Linked DNA regions of uncultured Dysgonomonas sp.. The protein of the gene in region 1 interacts with the protein of each later gene in a pairwise test. Links are inferred from orthologs where the notes say so. Each region holds a gene or a part of one and is shown in the gene's direction. Other genes may lie near its edges.

Region 1 (8,557 bases):
ACTATCCAATAATAAAAAAAGATATTTATCTTTGTGTTTCTTTAAATAAAAAGATATGCCAAAGATTTCTATTATAACACCTACTTACAATTCGGAAAATACAATACATGGAACAATTGATGCCTTACTCAGACAAACGTTTTCTGATTTCGAATACATCATTATTGATGGCGTCTCCAAAGATAATACAGTGGAGAAAATAAAAAGCTATATACCTGCTTTTGAGAAGAAAGGAGTAAGTGTACGGATATTGAGTGAGCCGGATAAAGGTGTTTACGATGCAATGAATAAGGGGATTGCTTTAGCGCAAGGAGAGCTTGTGGGTATTACAAATTCTGATGACTGGTACGAAGATAATGCTTTGGAGGTGATGTGGGATAAGTTTACTGATAGAGAAGTAAATAGGTCTAACTGCATGATATATGGTATCGAACGGGTTTGGAAAGATGATAAGATATTTAATGTGCAACGACGTGGTGCTGCTTTCATCTCTGAGAGCGTATTGCCGCATTCAACTTTCTTCGTTTCAAGGGCTGTCTATGATAAATTCGGAGCATTTGATTTATCTGTAAAAGTATTAGCTGACTATGATTTTATTTGCAGATGTGCAAGCCAAGGTGTCAGTCTGGAAGAAGTGGATATTGTAATATCTAATTTTAGATTAGGTGGTATATCTTCTTCATACTTTGATTTTTATTCCGATTATTATAAGATAAAGCATAAATATGGATTTATTGATAATAAGAAATATAAAGAATTGAAGTTTGTTCTGAAAGTGAAACAGCTTATTAATAAGGTAGCTAAGAGATGGTAATTGTATTTAGTATATTAGATATACAAATGAGGGTATTGCATCAGTTACAATACCCTCATTTGTATAAATATAGGCTGAAGTTTACTTCAATGTCTGATCCATCCAGTTTATTCTTCTAGTAAGCCAATCTTTCAGATAATTGACTTCTCCTTGATAGCTACCTGTTACAATAGGATTTGGCCATACAGCCTTATCTAATATCGGCCACCGCTTAAAGTTTTTAGACTGGGATATTTCCATCTTGTCAGCTAATTCGTCGATAAATGGATACAGATTGCTTAGCTTGTCACTTCGCAACTCGATCCACCGATCTGTCACCATTTTATCAAATTCTGCATGCTTAAAGAATTCTTGATACCAGGCAGCTTTAATTCGTGCATACCAACCGGTTGTAATTTCACATCCTTCGTAATTTATATTACCAAAAGCGATATCGTAATCCCATACAGGGCCAAAGTATAACTTATCATTATCCTTGTCTTTATATACAAAGGTACTGAGACGAAGATTTCCATCCACATTTTTAGATAATTCATTTAGTAACAGATAATCAATGAAGGATTTCATATCCAGATATTTTGGTAGCTCAGACACAGTGTTGATGCCTCCTTTTCCGTAGATAATGTTTTCTATATTCTGAATATAATCACGGATATATTCCTTTTGAATAGCGGGGATGTCCTCTGGTCTGTTTACACAAAACACCATTTTTGCTTCTTCGGTTTCGAACCACACAGGTTCCCCTTTTCGTTCGTCTATTTCCAGCAGGTATCCACCTGAGGTATTTGTGTCAGATGGCCCCATTTCGGCAATATTCACTCTGTCTTTATCTATTCTTATGTGTTCTCCGATCATATAATTACCTATGAAGTCTCCGTTGAGAACGACATCTACATATTCCATACGTGGGGTATAGACAAATCCCATGCGTCGGCTGATTTCAAAAGCGAGCTCATTTCTCATCAAGGTTTTATCAGAATAATTCGCTAATAAAACCCAATGTTTGTTTTTGGGCATGCCTAGTATTTCGCTGGACTTGCTTAATTTAAGACGGTATGGTTTCTTTTCCATTCCCCATGTACTGTTTCCCCGGCCTCTTATCTCGGTGGTAGCTTCGAGTAATTTTTCAATGATCTCACCTTTCTCATTCCGGGATTCAATAGTAATAGTGGCGTTTATATAATCTTCCTTTGATGTAATTGGCTTTCCATTCTCTGTGGTGATCGTCAAAAGAGGGTAATGGTGTCCTTCCGGATCGGGAATTACAGGAGGTGCAGCCTCCTGATTAATTTTTACAGTTTCAGACTTTTCTGCGGTTTTTACTGATAAAGATATTGAACGCACGGTCTCAATTGCATTCTCAGATGCTTTTACCGAGATGTTCATGTTCCCTTTTCCACTTAAGGGACTGATGGTTATCCAATCATTTTCTTCTACGATTATTTTCTATTCGGTGTTGGATTTTATCGAAAAAGTCTGTGTCTCGCCTTCTGCACTGAATGACAATTCATTCTTAGACAGACTTAAATATTTGATATCTTCCTTGTCATCGTTCTTGTCGGAACAACTGATTATAGAAAGTAAAAATATGAAGGAAGTAAAGAGCAAAATTTTGTTTTTCATGAAGCTTGATATATTAGGTGCATTTATCTTTTACAAAGAAAATAAGAAAATCGGATAATCAAAGATTTCCTTCTATTTTATTGATATTTTATCCTTTATTCTGAAACGCAAAAGGACTGCTTAATTACTTGTTTTTCCCGATAAAAATTCGTATATTTGTTAGATTTTTGAACGCAAAACAACGGGTGGTTATTCACCTTAAAAATAGCAAGAAATAAATATGACAGAGAAACAAAAAATGGCAGGCGAGTCTTACTCGGCGCAGAATATTCAGGTGCTTGAGGGTCTGGAGGCTGTAAGGAAAAGACCTGCGATGTACATTGGTGATATTAGCGAAAAAGGTTTACATCATCTTGTGTACGAGGTTGTTGATAACTCTATTGACGAGGCCCTGGCTGGTTATTGTGACGATATTAAAGTTACTATTCACGAAGATAATTCTATCTCTGTAAAGGATAACGGACGTGGTATTCCTGTAGATATCATGGAGAAAGAGAAGAAATCGGCTCTGGAAGTTGTGTTGACCGTATTGCATGCCGGAGGTAAATTTGATAAAGGGACATACAAAGTATCAGGCGGTCTTCATGGTGTGGGGGTGTCATGTGTGAATGCTCTTTCTACACACCTGCGTGCCGAGATTCATAAGCACGGCAATATATACGTACAGGAGTATTCTTGTGGCAAGCCATTGACTGCTGTAGAAAAAATAGGAGAGACAAAGGATAATGGTACAACCATCACTTTCAAACCGGACGATACAATATTTACTGTTACCGAATATAAATATGATACATTGGCTTCGCGTCTGCGCGAGCTTGCTTTCCTCAATGCGGGAGTTCGTCTTTCGTTGACCGACCTTCGCCAGAAGAAAGAAGATGGGACTTTCCGTACCGATGTATTCTATTCAGAAAGAGGACTAGAGGAATTTGTGCGTTATATCGATGCTTCAAAAGAGGCCTTGATCGATGATGTTATACACATTGTCACAGAAAAGCAAGGCGTTCCTGTAGAAGTAGCGATGACGTATAATACTTCCTACAACGAGAATGTCTATTCCTATGTAAATAACATCCATACTATCGAAGGTGGTACTCACCTGACAGGTTTCCGTCGTGCATTGTCGCGTACGTTGAAGAAGTATGCCGATGATATGAAGATGTTGGAAAAAGTCAAGATTGAAATCAGTGGAGACGACTTCCGCGAAGGCCTTACAGCTGTAGTTTCCATCAAAGTAGCAGAGCCGCAATTTGAAGGACAGACTAAAACCAAGCTAGGAAACAACGAAGTTATCGGAGCTGTAGATCAGGCTGTAGGTGAAGCTTTAGGACATTTTCTTGAAGAGCATCCGAAAGAAGCTAAGATCATAGTTGAAAAAGTTATACTTGCTGCTACGGCTCGTGCTGCTGCACGTAAAGCCCGTGAAATGGTACAACGTAAATCTCCGCTTACAGGAGGAGGACTTCCGGGTAAGTTGGCAGACTGTTCCAGTAAAGATGCTTCCAATTGCGAGATATTCCTTGTCGAAGGGGACTCTGCGGGTGGAACAGCCAAGCAAGGTCGCGATCGTGCATTTCAGGCTATCCTGCCTTTACGGGGTAAGATATTGAATGTAGAGAAAGCAATGCCTCACAAAGTATTGGAGAGTGACGAGATAAAGAATATATACACTGCCCTTGGAGTCTCTATCGGTACTGATGAAGATTCAAAGGAGTTGAATCTGGAAAAACTGCGTTATCATAAAGTGGTGATAATGACCGATGCGGACGTGGACGGTAGCCATATTGCTACATTGATCCTTACATTCTTCTTCCGTCATATGAAAGCTTTGCTGGAGAAAGGTTATGTGTATATTGCTACTCCACCGCTTTACTTATGTAAGAAAGGGAAAGTGGAAGAATACTGCTGGGACGACAGGCAACGCCGTGCTTTTATCGATAAATATGGTGATGGTGACGAGAATTCAATTCATACACAACGTTATAAAGGTCTTGGAGAGATGAATGCTATCCAGCTTTGGGATACAACAATGAATCCTGAACACCGTACTTTACGTCAGGTGACAATCGAAAATGCTGCCGAAGCTGATCATATTTTCTCCATGCTAATGGGTGAAGATGTTGCTCCTCGCCGTGAATTTATAGAAGAAAATGCTACTTATGCCAAGATCGACGCATAAGGGATATTAAAGATAAGAATGAGCCGCAGTAATGCGGCTTTTTTTATAACCGCCTTAATCAGATAATATTTAGGGCAAACGCACGAAATCGAGGATTTTAGCCATTGATTTCATTTACATTTATTGACTGTATATAGTTAAAACCTGACACATCTGACACTTTTTTACTGTTTTTATGCCGTTTATTTTATATTTGTTAATCATGTGAATCAGTAGGTGAGATTTAACGTTGGATTATTTTTTACATAATTACCGTCTTTGTTTATTTCCGGAGACTTGGCTCAATCCTGCCGCGCCTTCCCGGGCTTGTCCTTACTTTTGGCATTGCCCAAAAGTAAGCAAAAGGCTAGCGCTAAGTTCCTCGGCGACCCACAATCGGTTTGCCGGCTGAAAGGGACCAACGGGCTATCGCCCCGTCACTTTCAACGTCGCCTGCACCGTGTGGGTACCCCGCCTGCGAAACTAATGCGCGTCCGCTGACGCACAAGTAGGGCGAAGCCCTTCGAACCCAAATAAGACAGTCTCTTGTCGTCGCTTTGCGACCACGGCCTCGTCCCGCAGGCGGGGTACCCAATCCGTAAAGCGGAGGTGTAGAGCAAAATAGGGTGGCTGCTATACCCGGTCGATAATCCTACTAATGATGACTTCGTATTATTTTGCTCCACCGAAGCTGCGGTTTTGGGTCGCCGAGGGATGCAGCCTTGATTTTTTGGTTCGTTTTGCATCAAGGCAAAATGAACATTCGAACGAAACGGAGTGAAGTCGAAAATAATCCAATAATTTTATCCAACAATAATTACTTTAACTACTGATTGGAATTAATCATATATAGTTAAAAGGTAACAGTTTTTTTAGCTATTAGCTGATCGCTTTTAGCCATTAGCCTTTTTCTCGTATCTTGTCTACTCGTATCTCATTTAACTTATTACTTACTACTTATCTCAATACATCAAAGAACTATAAGCTAACAGCTAAAGGCTACCAGCTATCCATATAGATAAACTTTCTGCATAAAAACACATATTTCGTGCGTTTGCCCTTGATAATATTAAAATGACTTTAAGGATATCATATCATTTCTTATCTTTGCACCTGTATATTTTAACTATATGAGAATGACATTTAAGAATATTGTTGCTGTGTGCCTTATGTTGTCGCTGATAGCTTGTGCATGTAATAATAAAACTGCCTCAAAACCAGTGGAAGCATACCAGAAAGTTTCGCCAGATTTCAATGCAGATAGTGCATATCAGTTTGTAGATAAGCAAGTCTCTTTCGGTCCTCGTGTACCCAATACCCCTCAGCATATTGCTTGTGGCGATTACCTTGTAGCCGAACTGAAGCGTTTCGGTGCAGATGTGCAGGAGCAAAAGATGGTGCTGACAGCATATGATGGAACAAAGCTGAATTCCCGTAATATAATAGGTTCTTACGGACCGGATAAGAAAACCAGGGTATTACTATTTGCGCATTGGGACACACGCCCTTATTCAGACCATGACCCTAATCCGGATAATTATCACAAGCCTGTGTTAGGTGCAAACGATGCTGCCAGTGGAGTAGGAGTGTTACTCGAAATAGCCCGTATCATTCAATCTCAATCTCCGGCAGTAGGCGTGGATATCATTTTCTTCGATGCGGAAGATTATGGGATCCCAGAGTTTGCAGAGAAATCTGTTATCGAAGGAAATACATGGTGCTTAGGCTCCCAATACTGGGCTAAAAATCCGCATGTACCTAATTATAAGGCTAAATATGGTATTTTACTCGATATGGTAGGGGCTGATGGAGCTACTTTCTACAAAGAAGAATATTCACGCATTTATGCAAAGAATATTGTGGAGAAGGTATGGAGTACTGCTGGTCAAATGAATTATGGTGCCTTTTTTAAAGGAGAGGAGATGGGCGGAATCACAGACGACCATGTACCGGTGAACGAAGTTCGACGTATTCCAAGTATAGATATTATCGATTACAGACCAAATACAGAACATGGGTTCTTCCATTCGTGGCATACCCAGAAAGACGATATGAGCAATATCAGCAAAAAAACACTCGGAGTTGTCGGACAGACAGTGCTGGAGGTTATCTATAAGGAGAAATAAGAATGGCTACAATAAACGAAATACAAGACGAAATAATAGAAGAGTTTTCCATGTTCGAAGATTGGATGGACCGTTATGCGCTCCTCATAGAACTGGGTAACTCCCTTGATAAACTCGATGATAAATCGAAGACAGAAGATAATCTTATAGTGGGATGCCAGAGTCGTGTATGGCTGCAAGCCGATTATGTCGATGGCAAAGTCGTATTTAAAGCAGAGAGTGATGCCGTTATCGTAAAAGGAATAATTGCCCTGCTTATCAAAGTTTTATCGAACAGGACTCCCGATGAGATTATCAATACCGACCTTTATTTTATAGAAAAGATCGGTTTGAAGGAAAATCTTAGTCCTACCCGTTCCAATGGGTTGGTTTCGATGATAAAACAAATCCGTTTCTATGCCATGGCCTACAAGGCAAAAGAAATGGGATAATGCTTCCATTCAAAATGCCCGGTATACCACGGTCCGGCCTTTTGTCTCTATTGTAAACTCATTGCCTGTACACTCATTCAGTGTTGCCTGCCACCAATTAGTAAACACATGATTGTGTATTGGATATGCGAGGTTATGGGAGGTTAAAGGCATTTTGTCAATAGAGAATAGTGATACCTGTTGCTTTATTTCACTTTCGAATGTTGAGTCGGAATCAATAGCTACAAATACTCCATAATCCGTAACCATTTCCACTTCGGCATCTTTCATATAATCACATAGCAGGCTGATATTCGCTATCGTATGGTCTTCTCTTTTGCCAGTCGCTCCCAGAATGGTAATATTACGTTTACCTTGTTTTATACAGAATTGTACTGCTTTTGTCAGATCATTTGTTTCTTGTTCAGAAATGCGGTGTATGATACCTGCAAATTTTGATAAGCTGTCCTCCGATAGCGAATCGCAATCGCCTACAATAGCATCCGGTATCAAATTGGTTTTAGCCAGATTGTTAATAGCTCCGTCGCAGCAAACAAGATATTTGCTGTTATTTAATATTGCCAAAGCAATGGGGTGAGTTGGGAATTCTCCGTTTGCTAATATTACTGTTTCCGTTTCCCGATAAGGTTGCGGCATGCTGTATCTTTTCATTCTTAGTGTTCTATAGCCTATAGAACAGCAAAGTTAGCGATTAGTTCGGTTTTTTAATCCATCTGTGTCTTCATTTTGTTCGAATGAGCCCACTGGTGTAGCCGAATTGGAATTGCCCGACAGGTCAAACTCTTTCACTTCCTCTTGCCCTGTACTGTCGAAGTTAAACATCTTATATTGCTGTCCGTCTTTATCGACCCTTACACCCCATGTTTTGCTTTCAGGAGTGTACCAGAAGGTGCATTTCCATATGTTGCCGTCGGTTTTGTTGTAAACGCCCTCAAATTCGAGATATTCTAATACATCGTTATATCCAAAAGCATTCCGCCCGCTTTCATGGTCTATGATGGAACAATTACCTAGTGCATCACATTCGATCCATTTACCTACTTTTACCTGTAAAGGTAATAATACCCCCTTTTGCTTTAGATTTCCATTGGGATAAAATTCTTTATAAACAGTATGGATGGCAGGGTACGCAGGCCTTTCGAATATTTCGATATTGGAATTGCGTCTGTAGGCTTTTGCCTGTATCTGTGTTCCGTCAGTTTTAGTTTCCGTATAATCCAATATAGAGCCTTTGAATTTGGAACTGTACTGACTTGTATTTAATTTTTCGCTGCTAATTGCCACTTTAATATGGGGGTAAATTTCGGTGTAAGCGGATTGAGCCTTTATTGTGGTGAAAGCTATTAATACGAGAACTGCGAAAATAGTAGGTTTTAATACAGTTGTTTTCATAATTCAATATGTTTGT
Region 2 (7,966 bases), 4.1 Mb from region 1 along the record:
TCACAGAAAACGAAGAAGTTATTGTGACTGCCACTGAGTTTGACAAGGAACTTGCAGAAACACATGACTTTGTAAGTATAGATGGTGATAAGGCTGTTTATTACAAACGCTGGACTGCCGGAGGAAACGAAATAGTATGGGATATGATCCACTATGATGTACAGCTCTTTGGTGGAGTTGTGCTACATAAGGGTAAAATTGCTGAAATGGCCACGGGGGAAGGTAAAACGCTGGTAGGTACACTGCCTGTATTCCTCAATGCCCTTACCGGAAACGGTGTGCATGTGGTTACGGTGAATGATTATCTGGCAAAACGTGACTCGGAGTGGATGGGACCGATCTATATGTTCAACGGATTGTCTGTTGATTGTATAGATAAGCATCAGCCGAATTCGGAAGGCCGCCGCAAAGCATATCAGGCAGATATCACATTCGGAACGAATAATGAATTCGGCTTTGACTACCTGCGTGATAATATGGCAATTAACCCATCGGACCTTGTGCAACGCAAGCATAATTATGCGATTGTGGACGAGGTTGACTCCGTATTGATCGACGATGCACGTACTCCACTGATTATATCTGGGCCTATTCCCAGAGGGGAACAACAACTGTTCGAGGAATTCCGTCCGCGTGTAGAAATCATTGTTAAAGCGCAAAGGGATCTTTGTACAAAATTATTGGCAGAAGCCAAAGCAAAAATAGCTTCGGAAGATAAAAAAGAACAGGAAGAAGGAAGTTTGCTTTTGTATCGTTCATTCAAGGGACTTCCTAAAAACAAACCACTCATTAAGTTCTTGAGTGAACCGGGAGTTAAATCTTCCATGTTGAAAACCGAAGAGCATTATATGGCAGAGCAAATGCGCAATATGCATATTGTTACTGACGATTTGTACTTCGTTATTGATGAAAAAAACAACAGTATAGAACTCACTGACAAAGGAATAGACTTACTTACCGGTAATTCTGATGACCCATTATTCTTTGTATTGCCGGATATTGGCGCGCTTCTTTCCGATTTAGAAAATCAGTCGCTGACCGATGCCCAGAAAGCTGAAAAGAAAGACGAGTTGATGCAGAGCTACTCTATCAAATCGGAACGGGTACACACCGTAAACCAATTACTTAAAGCATATGCTTTGTTTGAGAAAGACGACGAATACGTTGTTATGGACAACAAAGTAATGATTGTAGATGAGCAAACAGGCCGTATTATGGATGGCCGCCGTTATTCAGACGGTTTGCATCAGGCTATAGAAGCAAAAGAGCGTGTGAAAGTGGAAGCTGCCACACAAACATTTGCAACTATTACCTTACAAAACTATTTCCGTATGTACCACAAGCTTTCGGGTATGACCGGTACGGCGGAGACAGAAGCAGGAGAGTTGTGGAACATCTATAAGCTTGATGTGGTTGTGATCCCTACCAACAGACCAATCGCACGTAAGGATATGAATGACCGCATCTATAAAACGAAGCGTGAAAAATATACTGCAGTCATCCACGAGATAGAAGAGCTTGTAAATCAAGGCCGAGCTGTACTTGTAGGTACTACTTCGGTAGAAATCTCCGAGTTGTTGAGCAAGATGCTCACCATGCGTAAGATCAAGCATAACGTACTGAATGCCAAGTTACACCAGCGTGAAGCAGAAGTTGTAGCCTTGGCCGGACAACCGGGGGCAGTTACCATTGCTACCAATATGGCTGGTCGTGGTACCGACATCAAACTTGCACCAAGTGTAAAAGAAGCTGGAGGATTGGCTATTATAGGTACAGAGAGACACGAATCGCGCCGTGTAGACCGCCAGTTGCGTGGTCGTGCAGGACGTCAGGGAGACCCGGGCTCTTCTGTATTCTACATCTCACTGGAAGACGATTTGATGCGTCTGTTCGCATCGGAACGTATTGCCGGAATGATGGACCGTATGGGCTTTAAAGAAGGCGAAATGCTTGAACATAACATGCTCAGCAAGTCGGTGGAACGTGCACAAAAGAAAGTGGAAGAAAATAACTTCGGTATCCGTAAACGTTTGCTGGAATACGATGATGTGATGAACTCGCAACGTGAAGTTATTTACAAACGTCGTCGCCATGCACTTATGGGCGAACGTATCGGAATCGATATCGTGAATATGTTCTACGACACTGCCGTGAATATAGTAGAGCAATATGCGGACAACCTTGACTACGAAGGATTGAAGATAGACCTGCTGCGCTTGCTTGCTATTGAAGTTCCGTTCGATGAAGCCAGCTTCCGCACGATGAAATCGGATGCAATGGTAGATCAGATATACGATACGGCAGTTCAGAACTTCAAACATAAGATGGACCGTCTGGCTGAAATCGCAAATCCCGTAATCAAACAGGTTTATGAAGAACAAGGCGATAAATTCGAGAACATACTGATTCCTATTACAGACGGAAAACGCGTTTATAATATATCTTGTAATCTGAAAGAAGCATACGACAGCCAGTCGAAAGATATTATCAAATCGTTTGAAAAGGCAATCGTATTGCATACTATAGATGAAGAATGGAAAGAACATCTTCGTGAGATGGATGAACTTCGCCAGTCTGTACAGAATGCAAGTTATGAGCAAAAAGACCCTCTGTTGATCTATAAACTGGAATCATTCAACTTGTTCAAATCTATGCTTAACAGTGTTAATGGTAAAGCCGTAACAATACTGATGCGCGGACAAATACCTGTACGTGAACCGGAACAGGTACGTCAGGCAGCTCCGGAGCAAAAGACAGATTATAGCCGCTATCGTACCGAACGTAACGAGATGGAAGACGGAAACGCTACTCAGGGAGGAGGACAAAGACCGCCGCAACCACAGGGTGCGCCGAAAATAGCACCCGTACATGTAGATAAAAAGCCGGGAAGAAACGAGCCTTGCTATTGTGGAAGTGGTAAAAAATATAAGAATTGTCACGGTAAAAACGAATGATCTCAGTGCACGAGAGAAATGAATTGGCAGGTTATATTTTGAATGCTTGATTTATCTCTCAAACCTGCTAATAATTAAATATAAAAAGCCCGATGAAATTTAGTATTCATCGGGCTTTTTTGGCATATTATATTTTCTTAATACAAAGAAAATTTGTATCTTAGCATGTTTTTTGAACACTAGAAAATACCTCATTTCGGAGGTACTTCACAAATATTTGAGAATAAAAATTTTATCTTAAAATAATGGCAGAAACAGAGGACAGAATTATTAAGATTAACATCGAGGATGAGATGAAATCTGCCTACATTGACTATTCAATGTCGGTAATAGTATCGAGGGCATTACCTGATGTAAGAGACGGATTCAAGCCCGTTCACCGCCGTATCCTTTTTGGTATGAGCGAACTTGGTAACGCATCTAACAAACCACACAAAAAATCCGCCAGAATTGTCGGAGAAGTATTAGGTAAGTATCACCCGCACGGCGATTCATCAGTTTATTTTGCTATGGTGCGTATGGCTCAGGAATGGAGCATGCGTTACCTGCTGGTAGACGGACAAGGTAATATGGGTAGTGTCGATGGTGATATGCCTGCTGCCATGCGTTATACAGAAGCAAGACTTAGCCGTTTGGCCGAAGAAATGCTAAAAGATATAGATAAGGAAACTGTTGATTTTCAGTTAAACTTTGACGATACGCTGAAAGAACCGACCGTTCTTCCTACACGTATTCCGAATTTGCTTATCAATGGAGCATCTGGTATTGCCGTAGGTATGGCTACCAATATGGCTCCGCATAATATGACCGAAGCTATCAACGCCACCATCGCATATATAGAAAATAAGGACATTGATACCGCAGGATTGATGCAACACATTAAAGCCCCTGATTTTCCATCCGGAGGCTTTATCTATGGATATCAGGGTGTTATAGATGCTTTTGAGACAGGCCGTGGACGCGTTATCATGCGTGGCCGTGCCGAAATAGAAGTGGAAGGTAACCATGACAAAATTGTGATTACTGAAATTCCATACCTTGTAAACAAAGCCGAGTTAATCAAGCATATAGCAGATTTAGTCGGTGAGAAACGTCTTGAAGGTATCAGCAATGTCAATGACGAGTCGGACCGTCAGGGAATGCGTATAGTAGTAGATGTAAAACGCGATGCAAATGCGAATGTAGTCCTCAATAAACTATATAAACTGACCGCATTACAATCTTCATTCAGTGTAAATAATATCGCCTTGGTAAAAGGTCGTCCTAAAACGCTGAATTTGAAAGAAATGATAGGGTTCTTCGTTGAACACAGAATTGATGTGGTAACCCGCAGGACTATTTATGAACTGCGCAAAGCCGAAGAACGCGCTCATATATTAGAAGGATTGATTATAGCTTCAGATAATATCGATGAAGTCATAGCCATCATCAGAGCTTCAAAGTCGCCTCAAGAGGCCATAGAAAGCTTGATAGAGCGATTTAATCTATCTGAAATACAAGCCCGTGCTATCGTTGAAATGCGTCTGCGCCAGTTGACAGGACTGGAACAGGACAAGCTTCGCAACGAATATGATGAAATACAGAAGTTAATAGCCTATCTGAATGAGATTCTGGTTAATGAAGAACTTCGTATGAAAGTTATTACGGATGAATTGATCGAAGTAAGGGATAAATATGGTGATGCACGCCGCACAGAAATTGTATATGCATCAGAAGAACTGAATCCAGAAGATTTTTATTCCAATGATGAAATGATCATTACCATTTCTCACCTTGGCTATATCAAACGTACTCCTCTTTCCGAGTTCAGAGCTCAAAACAGAGGTGGAGTAGGAGCAAAAGGCTCGGAAACCCGTGATACTGACTTTATTGAGCACATTTATCCTGCATCTATGCACAATTATATGTTGTTGTTTACACAGAAAGGGAAATGTTACTGGTTGCGTGTATTCGATATACCTGAAGGAACAAAGAATTCGAAAGGACGTGCTATTCAGAATCTGCTGAACATTGATTCAGATGACAAAGTAACAGCATTTGTTCGTGTAAGAGGTTTCAGCGATACCGAATTTATAAACAGTCATTACCTGATTTTCTGTACAAAAGAAGGTGTAATAAAGAAAACAAGTCTTGAGGCCTATTCCCGTCCACGTCAGAATGGTGTGAATGCAATTACTATCCGCGAAGAAGATAGAGTAATTGAAGTACTGATGACTGACGGCGAAAGTGAAATCTTACTTGCTAATCGTAATGGACGCGCCATACGCTTCAATGAAAAAGATGTACGTGTAATGGGTCGTACAGCAACCGGAGTACGCGGTATGCGTTTGGACGAAGACGGACAGGATGAAGTTATCGGTATGTTGGCTATGTCGAAAGAAGCCCAGAAAAACGAAACGATCATGGTGGTTTCGGAACAAGGCTATGGTAAACGTACAAATCTGAATGAAAAAGACGAAGAAGGAAACGAAATACTCGATGAAAACGGCGAAATTGTACCGGTTTACCGTATCACCAGTCGTGGAGGCAAAGGGGTTAAAACTCTTAATATTACAGAGAAAACTGGTAAACTTGTATCTATAAATAGTGTTACCGACGAAAACGATTTAATGATTATTAACAAGTCTGGTATCACTATTCGTCTAAAAGTTTCAGATATTCGCACTATGGGACGTGCTACTCAGGGAGTAAGGCTCATAAATCTGGGAAAAAGAAATGATGAAATCGCATCAATCTGTAAAGTAGAATCTGAATCAGAACCAGATGATATAGAAGAAGTTGACATTCTGGATAATGAAACAGACAATACAAACAATACGGAAATAACTGAGGAATAATTAATTTAAAAATAAATGATTTTATGAAACGTATATTATTAGTAACATCATTATGCTTACTTGCCAGCTTTTCGTTCGCTCAGAAGAAAGCTGTAAAAGATGCTAAATCAGCGATGAAAAACAATGTTCCGGAGGCAAGAGAACTGATTAAACCTGCTCTGACAGATCCGGAAACAGCAAGTGATCCTGAAACATGGAAAATAGCGGGAGACATTGAATACAAAGCTTTCGACGATGAGCGTACATTGGAGATGCAAAAAGAAATAACAGGGAAAGGTGGAAACGAAGAAGCTATGTATGTTGGGCTATACAATATGTATGACCCATATATCAAAGCAGACGAACTGGGCCAGATACCTAATGAAAAAGGACAGGTAAAAAATAAATTCAGAAAAGATATCGTTAAGAATATGAGAGATGGCCACAGATTCTACATCAATGGTGGTGTTTTCTATAACGATAAAAAAGATTTCAAAAAAGCAGCAGACTTCTTTGAAAGATACTGGGAACTACCAACACTTGCAATGTTTGAAGATACTCAAGCAGACTTCAACCTGCAAGATACTACATATCAGACAATTAAATATTATGCAGTAATCAGTTCAATCCAGTCTCAAGACCATCCACGTTCAATAAAACTGTTGAGAAAGCTAATAGCAGAACCATACATTCAAAACAGTACATACAAAGAAAGTGATGTATATGAATTGCTTACAAGTGAGTATCAACAAACAGGTGATAGTGTGGCTTATGTAAGTGCTTTATTGGAAGGTGCTCAGAAATTCCCTAAAAATAAATATTTCACTCCAAATCTGATTAATGAATATATCAGAGGAGGTAAGACTACAGAAGCTATCGCATACCTTGATCAGGCAATCGTGAATGACCCTACAAATACATGCGACCTAATGAGCGTGAAGGCATCTTTATATTCAGAACAAAAAGATTATGCTCAGGCAGAACCTGCATATCAGACTGCCCTGAATGCTGATGCTAACTGCGAAAGAGCATTAGAAGGATTAGGTGTATTATATGTATTACAGGCACAGGATATGAAGGAAAAAGCCGGACAATCTACTAACAGGAAAGAACAGGCTGATATGGACAAACAAACTACAGAATTGTACTCAAAAGCACTGCCATATCTGGAAAAATATCGTGAAATTCTGAAGAGTAAAAATGCTGACAGTTTAGATTTAAGACCAGCATTAATGAAATTACAGAATGTTTATTATAACCTAAGCCTTTTGAATGTAGATAAATCGAAAGAATTAGATGCAATAGATAAAGAACTTAGCGCATTGAACTAAGTTTATAAATAAATACACAAGAAAGCATCTATAGAGATTTCTATAGATGCTTTTTCTTTTATTATCTTCTTGTTTTTTGCTATATTTACAGCTAAATTTAAAGATTAAATTAATCAAGGAATAAGCTCAGATAAAAGTTATATAATTACTATTATGTTTAATTACATCTTTCAAGAATCTCTTATAACTTTACGATATTGACTTATTCATAGCAATAAGCACATACATGGAACATTTCGAAAATGACGAACAATTTCAGGGATTGCGCGTAAATAAAGGTACAGGAGAACAGCCCACAGTTAATCCCTACTTAGATAGCTTCAAAAAATTCAAACGTAAAACATATACCGTATCCGAATATGTTGAAGGTATACTCAAGGGAAACATAAGCATTCTGGGACAAGCTGTTACACTTATAGAAAGTGCAAAGACAGAGCATCAGTCTATAGCACAGGAAGTTATAGAAAAATGTCTACCATATACAGGTAACTCTGTACGTGTGGGGATTACAGGTGTTCCAGGTGCAGGAAAAAGTACCTCTATAGACGCTTTTGGGATGCATATCCTAAAAGAAAATGAAGCCTCCAAAGTGGCAGTATTGGCTATAGACCCATCCAGCGAACTTACTAAAGGAAGTATTTTGGGGGATAAAACCCGCATGGAACGATTATCTATAGAAAAGAGAGCCTTCATCCGCCCCTCCCCTTCTGCTGGCTCACTTGGCGGTGTTGCACGCAAAACGCGGGAAACAATAATTCTTTGCGAAGCTGCCGGATTTGATCGTATTATAGTTGAGACTGTTGGGGTTGGACAATCTGAAACGGCTGTACATTCAATGGTCGACTTCTTCCTATTAATCCAATTA

The links. The genes of interacting proteins can lie anywhere in the genome.
Region 2: the proteins of gyrB (region 1) and gyrA interact in binary tests that used the Escherichia coli proteins (3 or more experiments, as listed by UniProt). The link is inferred for uncultured Dysgonomonas sp. from one-to-one orthologs.

Annotation. Positions count from the first base shown.
Region 1 is NZ_LT599032.1:4,267,499-4,276,055, forward strand. The notes cover bases 2,244-5,135. They hold gyrB (DNA topoisomerase (ATP-hydrolyzing) subunit B), read left to right. Parts: upstream 2,244-2,657; coding sequence 2,658-4,613; downstream 4,614-5,135. Other genes in these bases: QZL88_RS17555 (CotH kinase family protein), read right to left, coding at 2,244-2,257; QZL88_RS17560 (hypothetical protein), read right to left, coding at 2,261-2,437; QZL88_RS17570 (hypothetical protein), read left to right, coding at 4,872-5,093. In the rest of the region: QZL88_RS17550 (glycosyltransferase family 2 protein), read left to right, coding at 56-814; more of QZL88_RS17555, read right to left, coding at 896-2,243; QZL88_RS17575 (M28 family peptidase), read left to right, coding at 5,729-6,718; QZL88_RS17580 (SufE family protein), read left to right, coding at 6,721-7,149; QZL88_RS17585 (thiamine diphosphokinase), read right to left, coding at 7,159-7,800; QZL88_RS17590 (hypothetical protein), read right to left, coding at 7,834-8,541. UniProt on the Escherichia coli protein: DNA gyrase negatively supercoils closed circular double-stranded DNA in an ATP-dependent manner to maintain chromosomes in an underwound state.
Region 2 is NZ_LT599032.1:169,458-177,423, forward strand. Bases 2,873-5,995 are described here. They hold gyrA (DNA gyrase subunit A), read left to right. Parts: upstream 2,873-3,199; coding sequence 3,200-5,791; downstream 5,792-5,995. Other genes in these bases: secA (preprotein translocase subunit SecA), read left to right, coding at 2,873-2,954; QZL88_RS00725 (tetratricopeptide repeat protein), read left to right, coding at 5,815-5,995. In the rest of the region: more of secA, read left to right, coding at 1-2,872; more of QZL88_RS00725, read left to right, coding at 5,996-7,101; methylmalonyl Co-A mutase-associated GTPase MeaB, read left to right, coding at 7,328-7,966. UniProt on the Escherichia coli protein: A type II topoisomerase that negatively supercoils closed circular double-stranded (ds) DNA in an ATP-dependent manner to maintain chromosomes in an underwound state.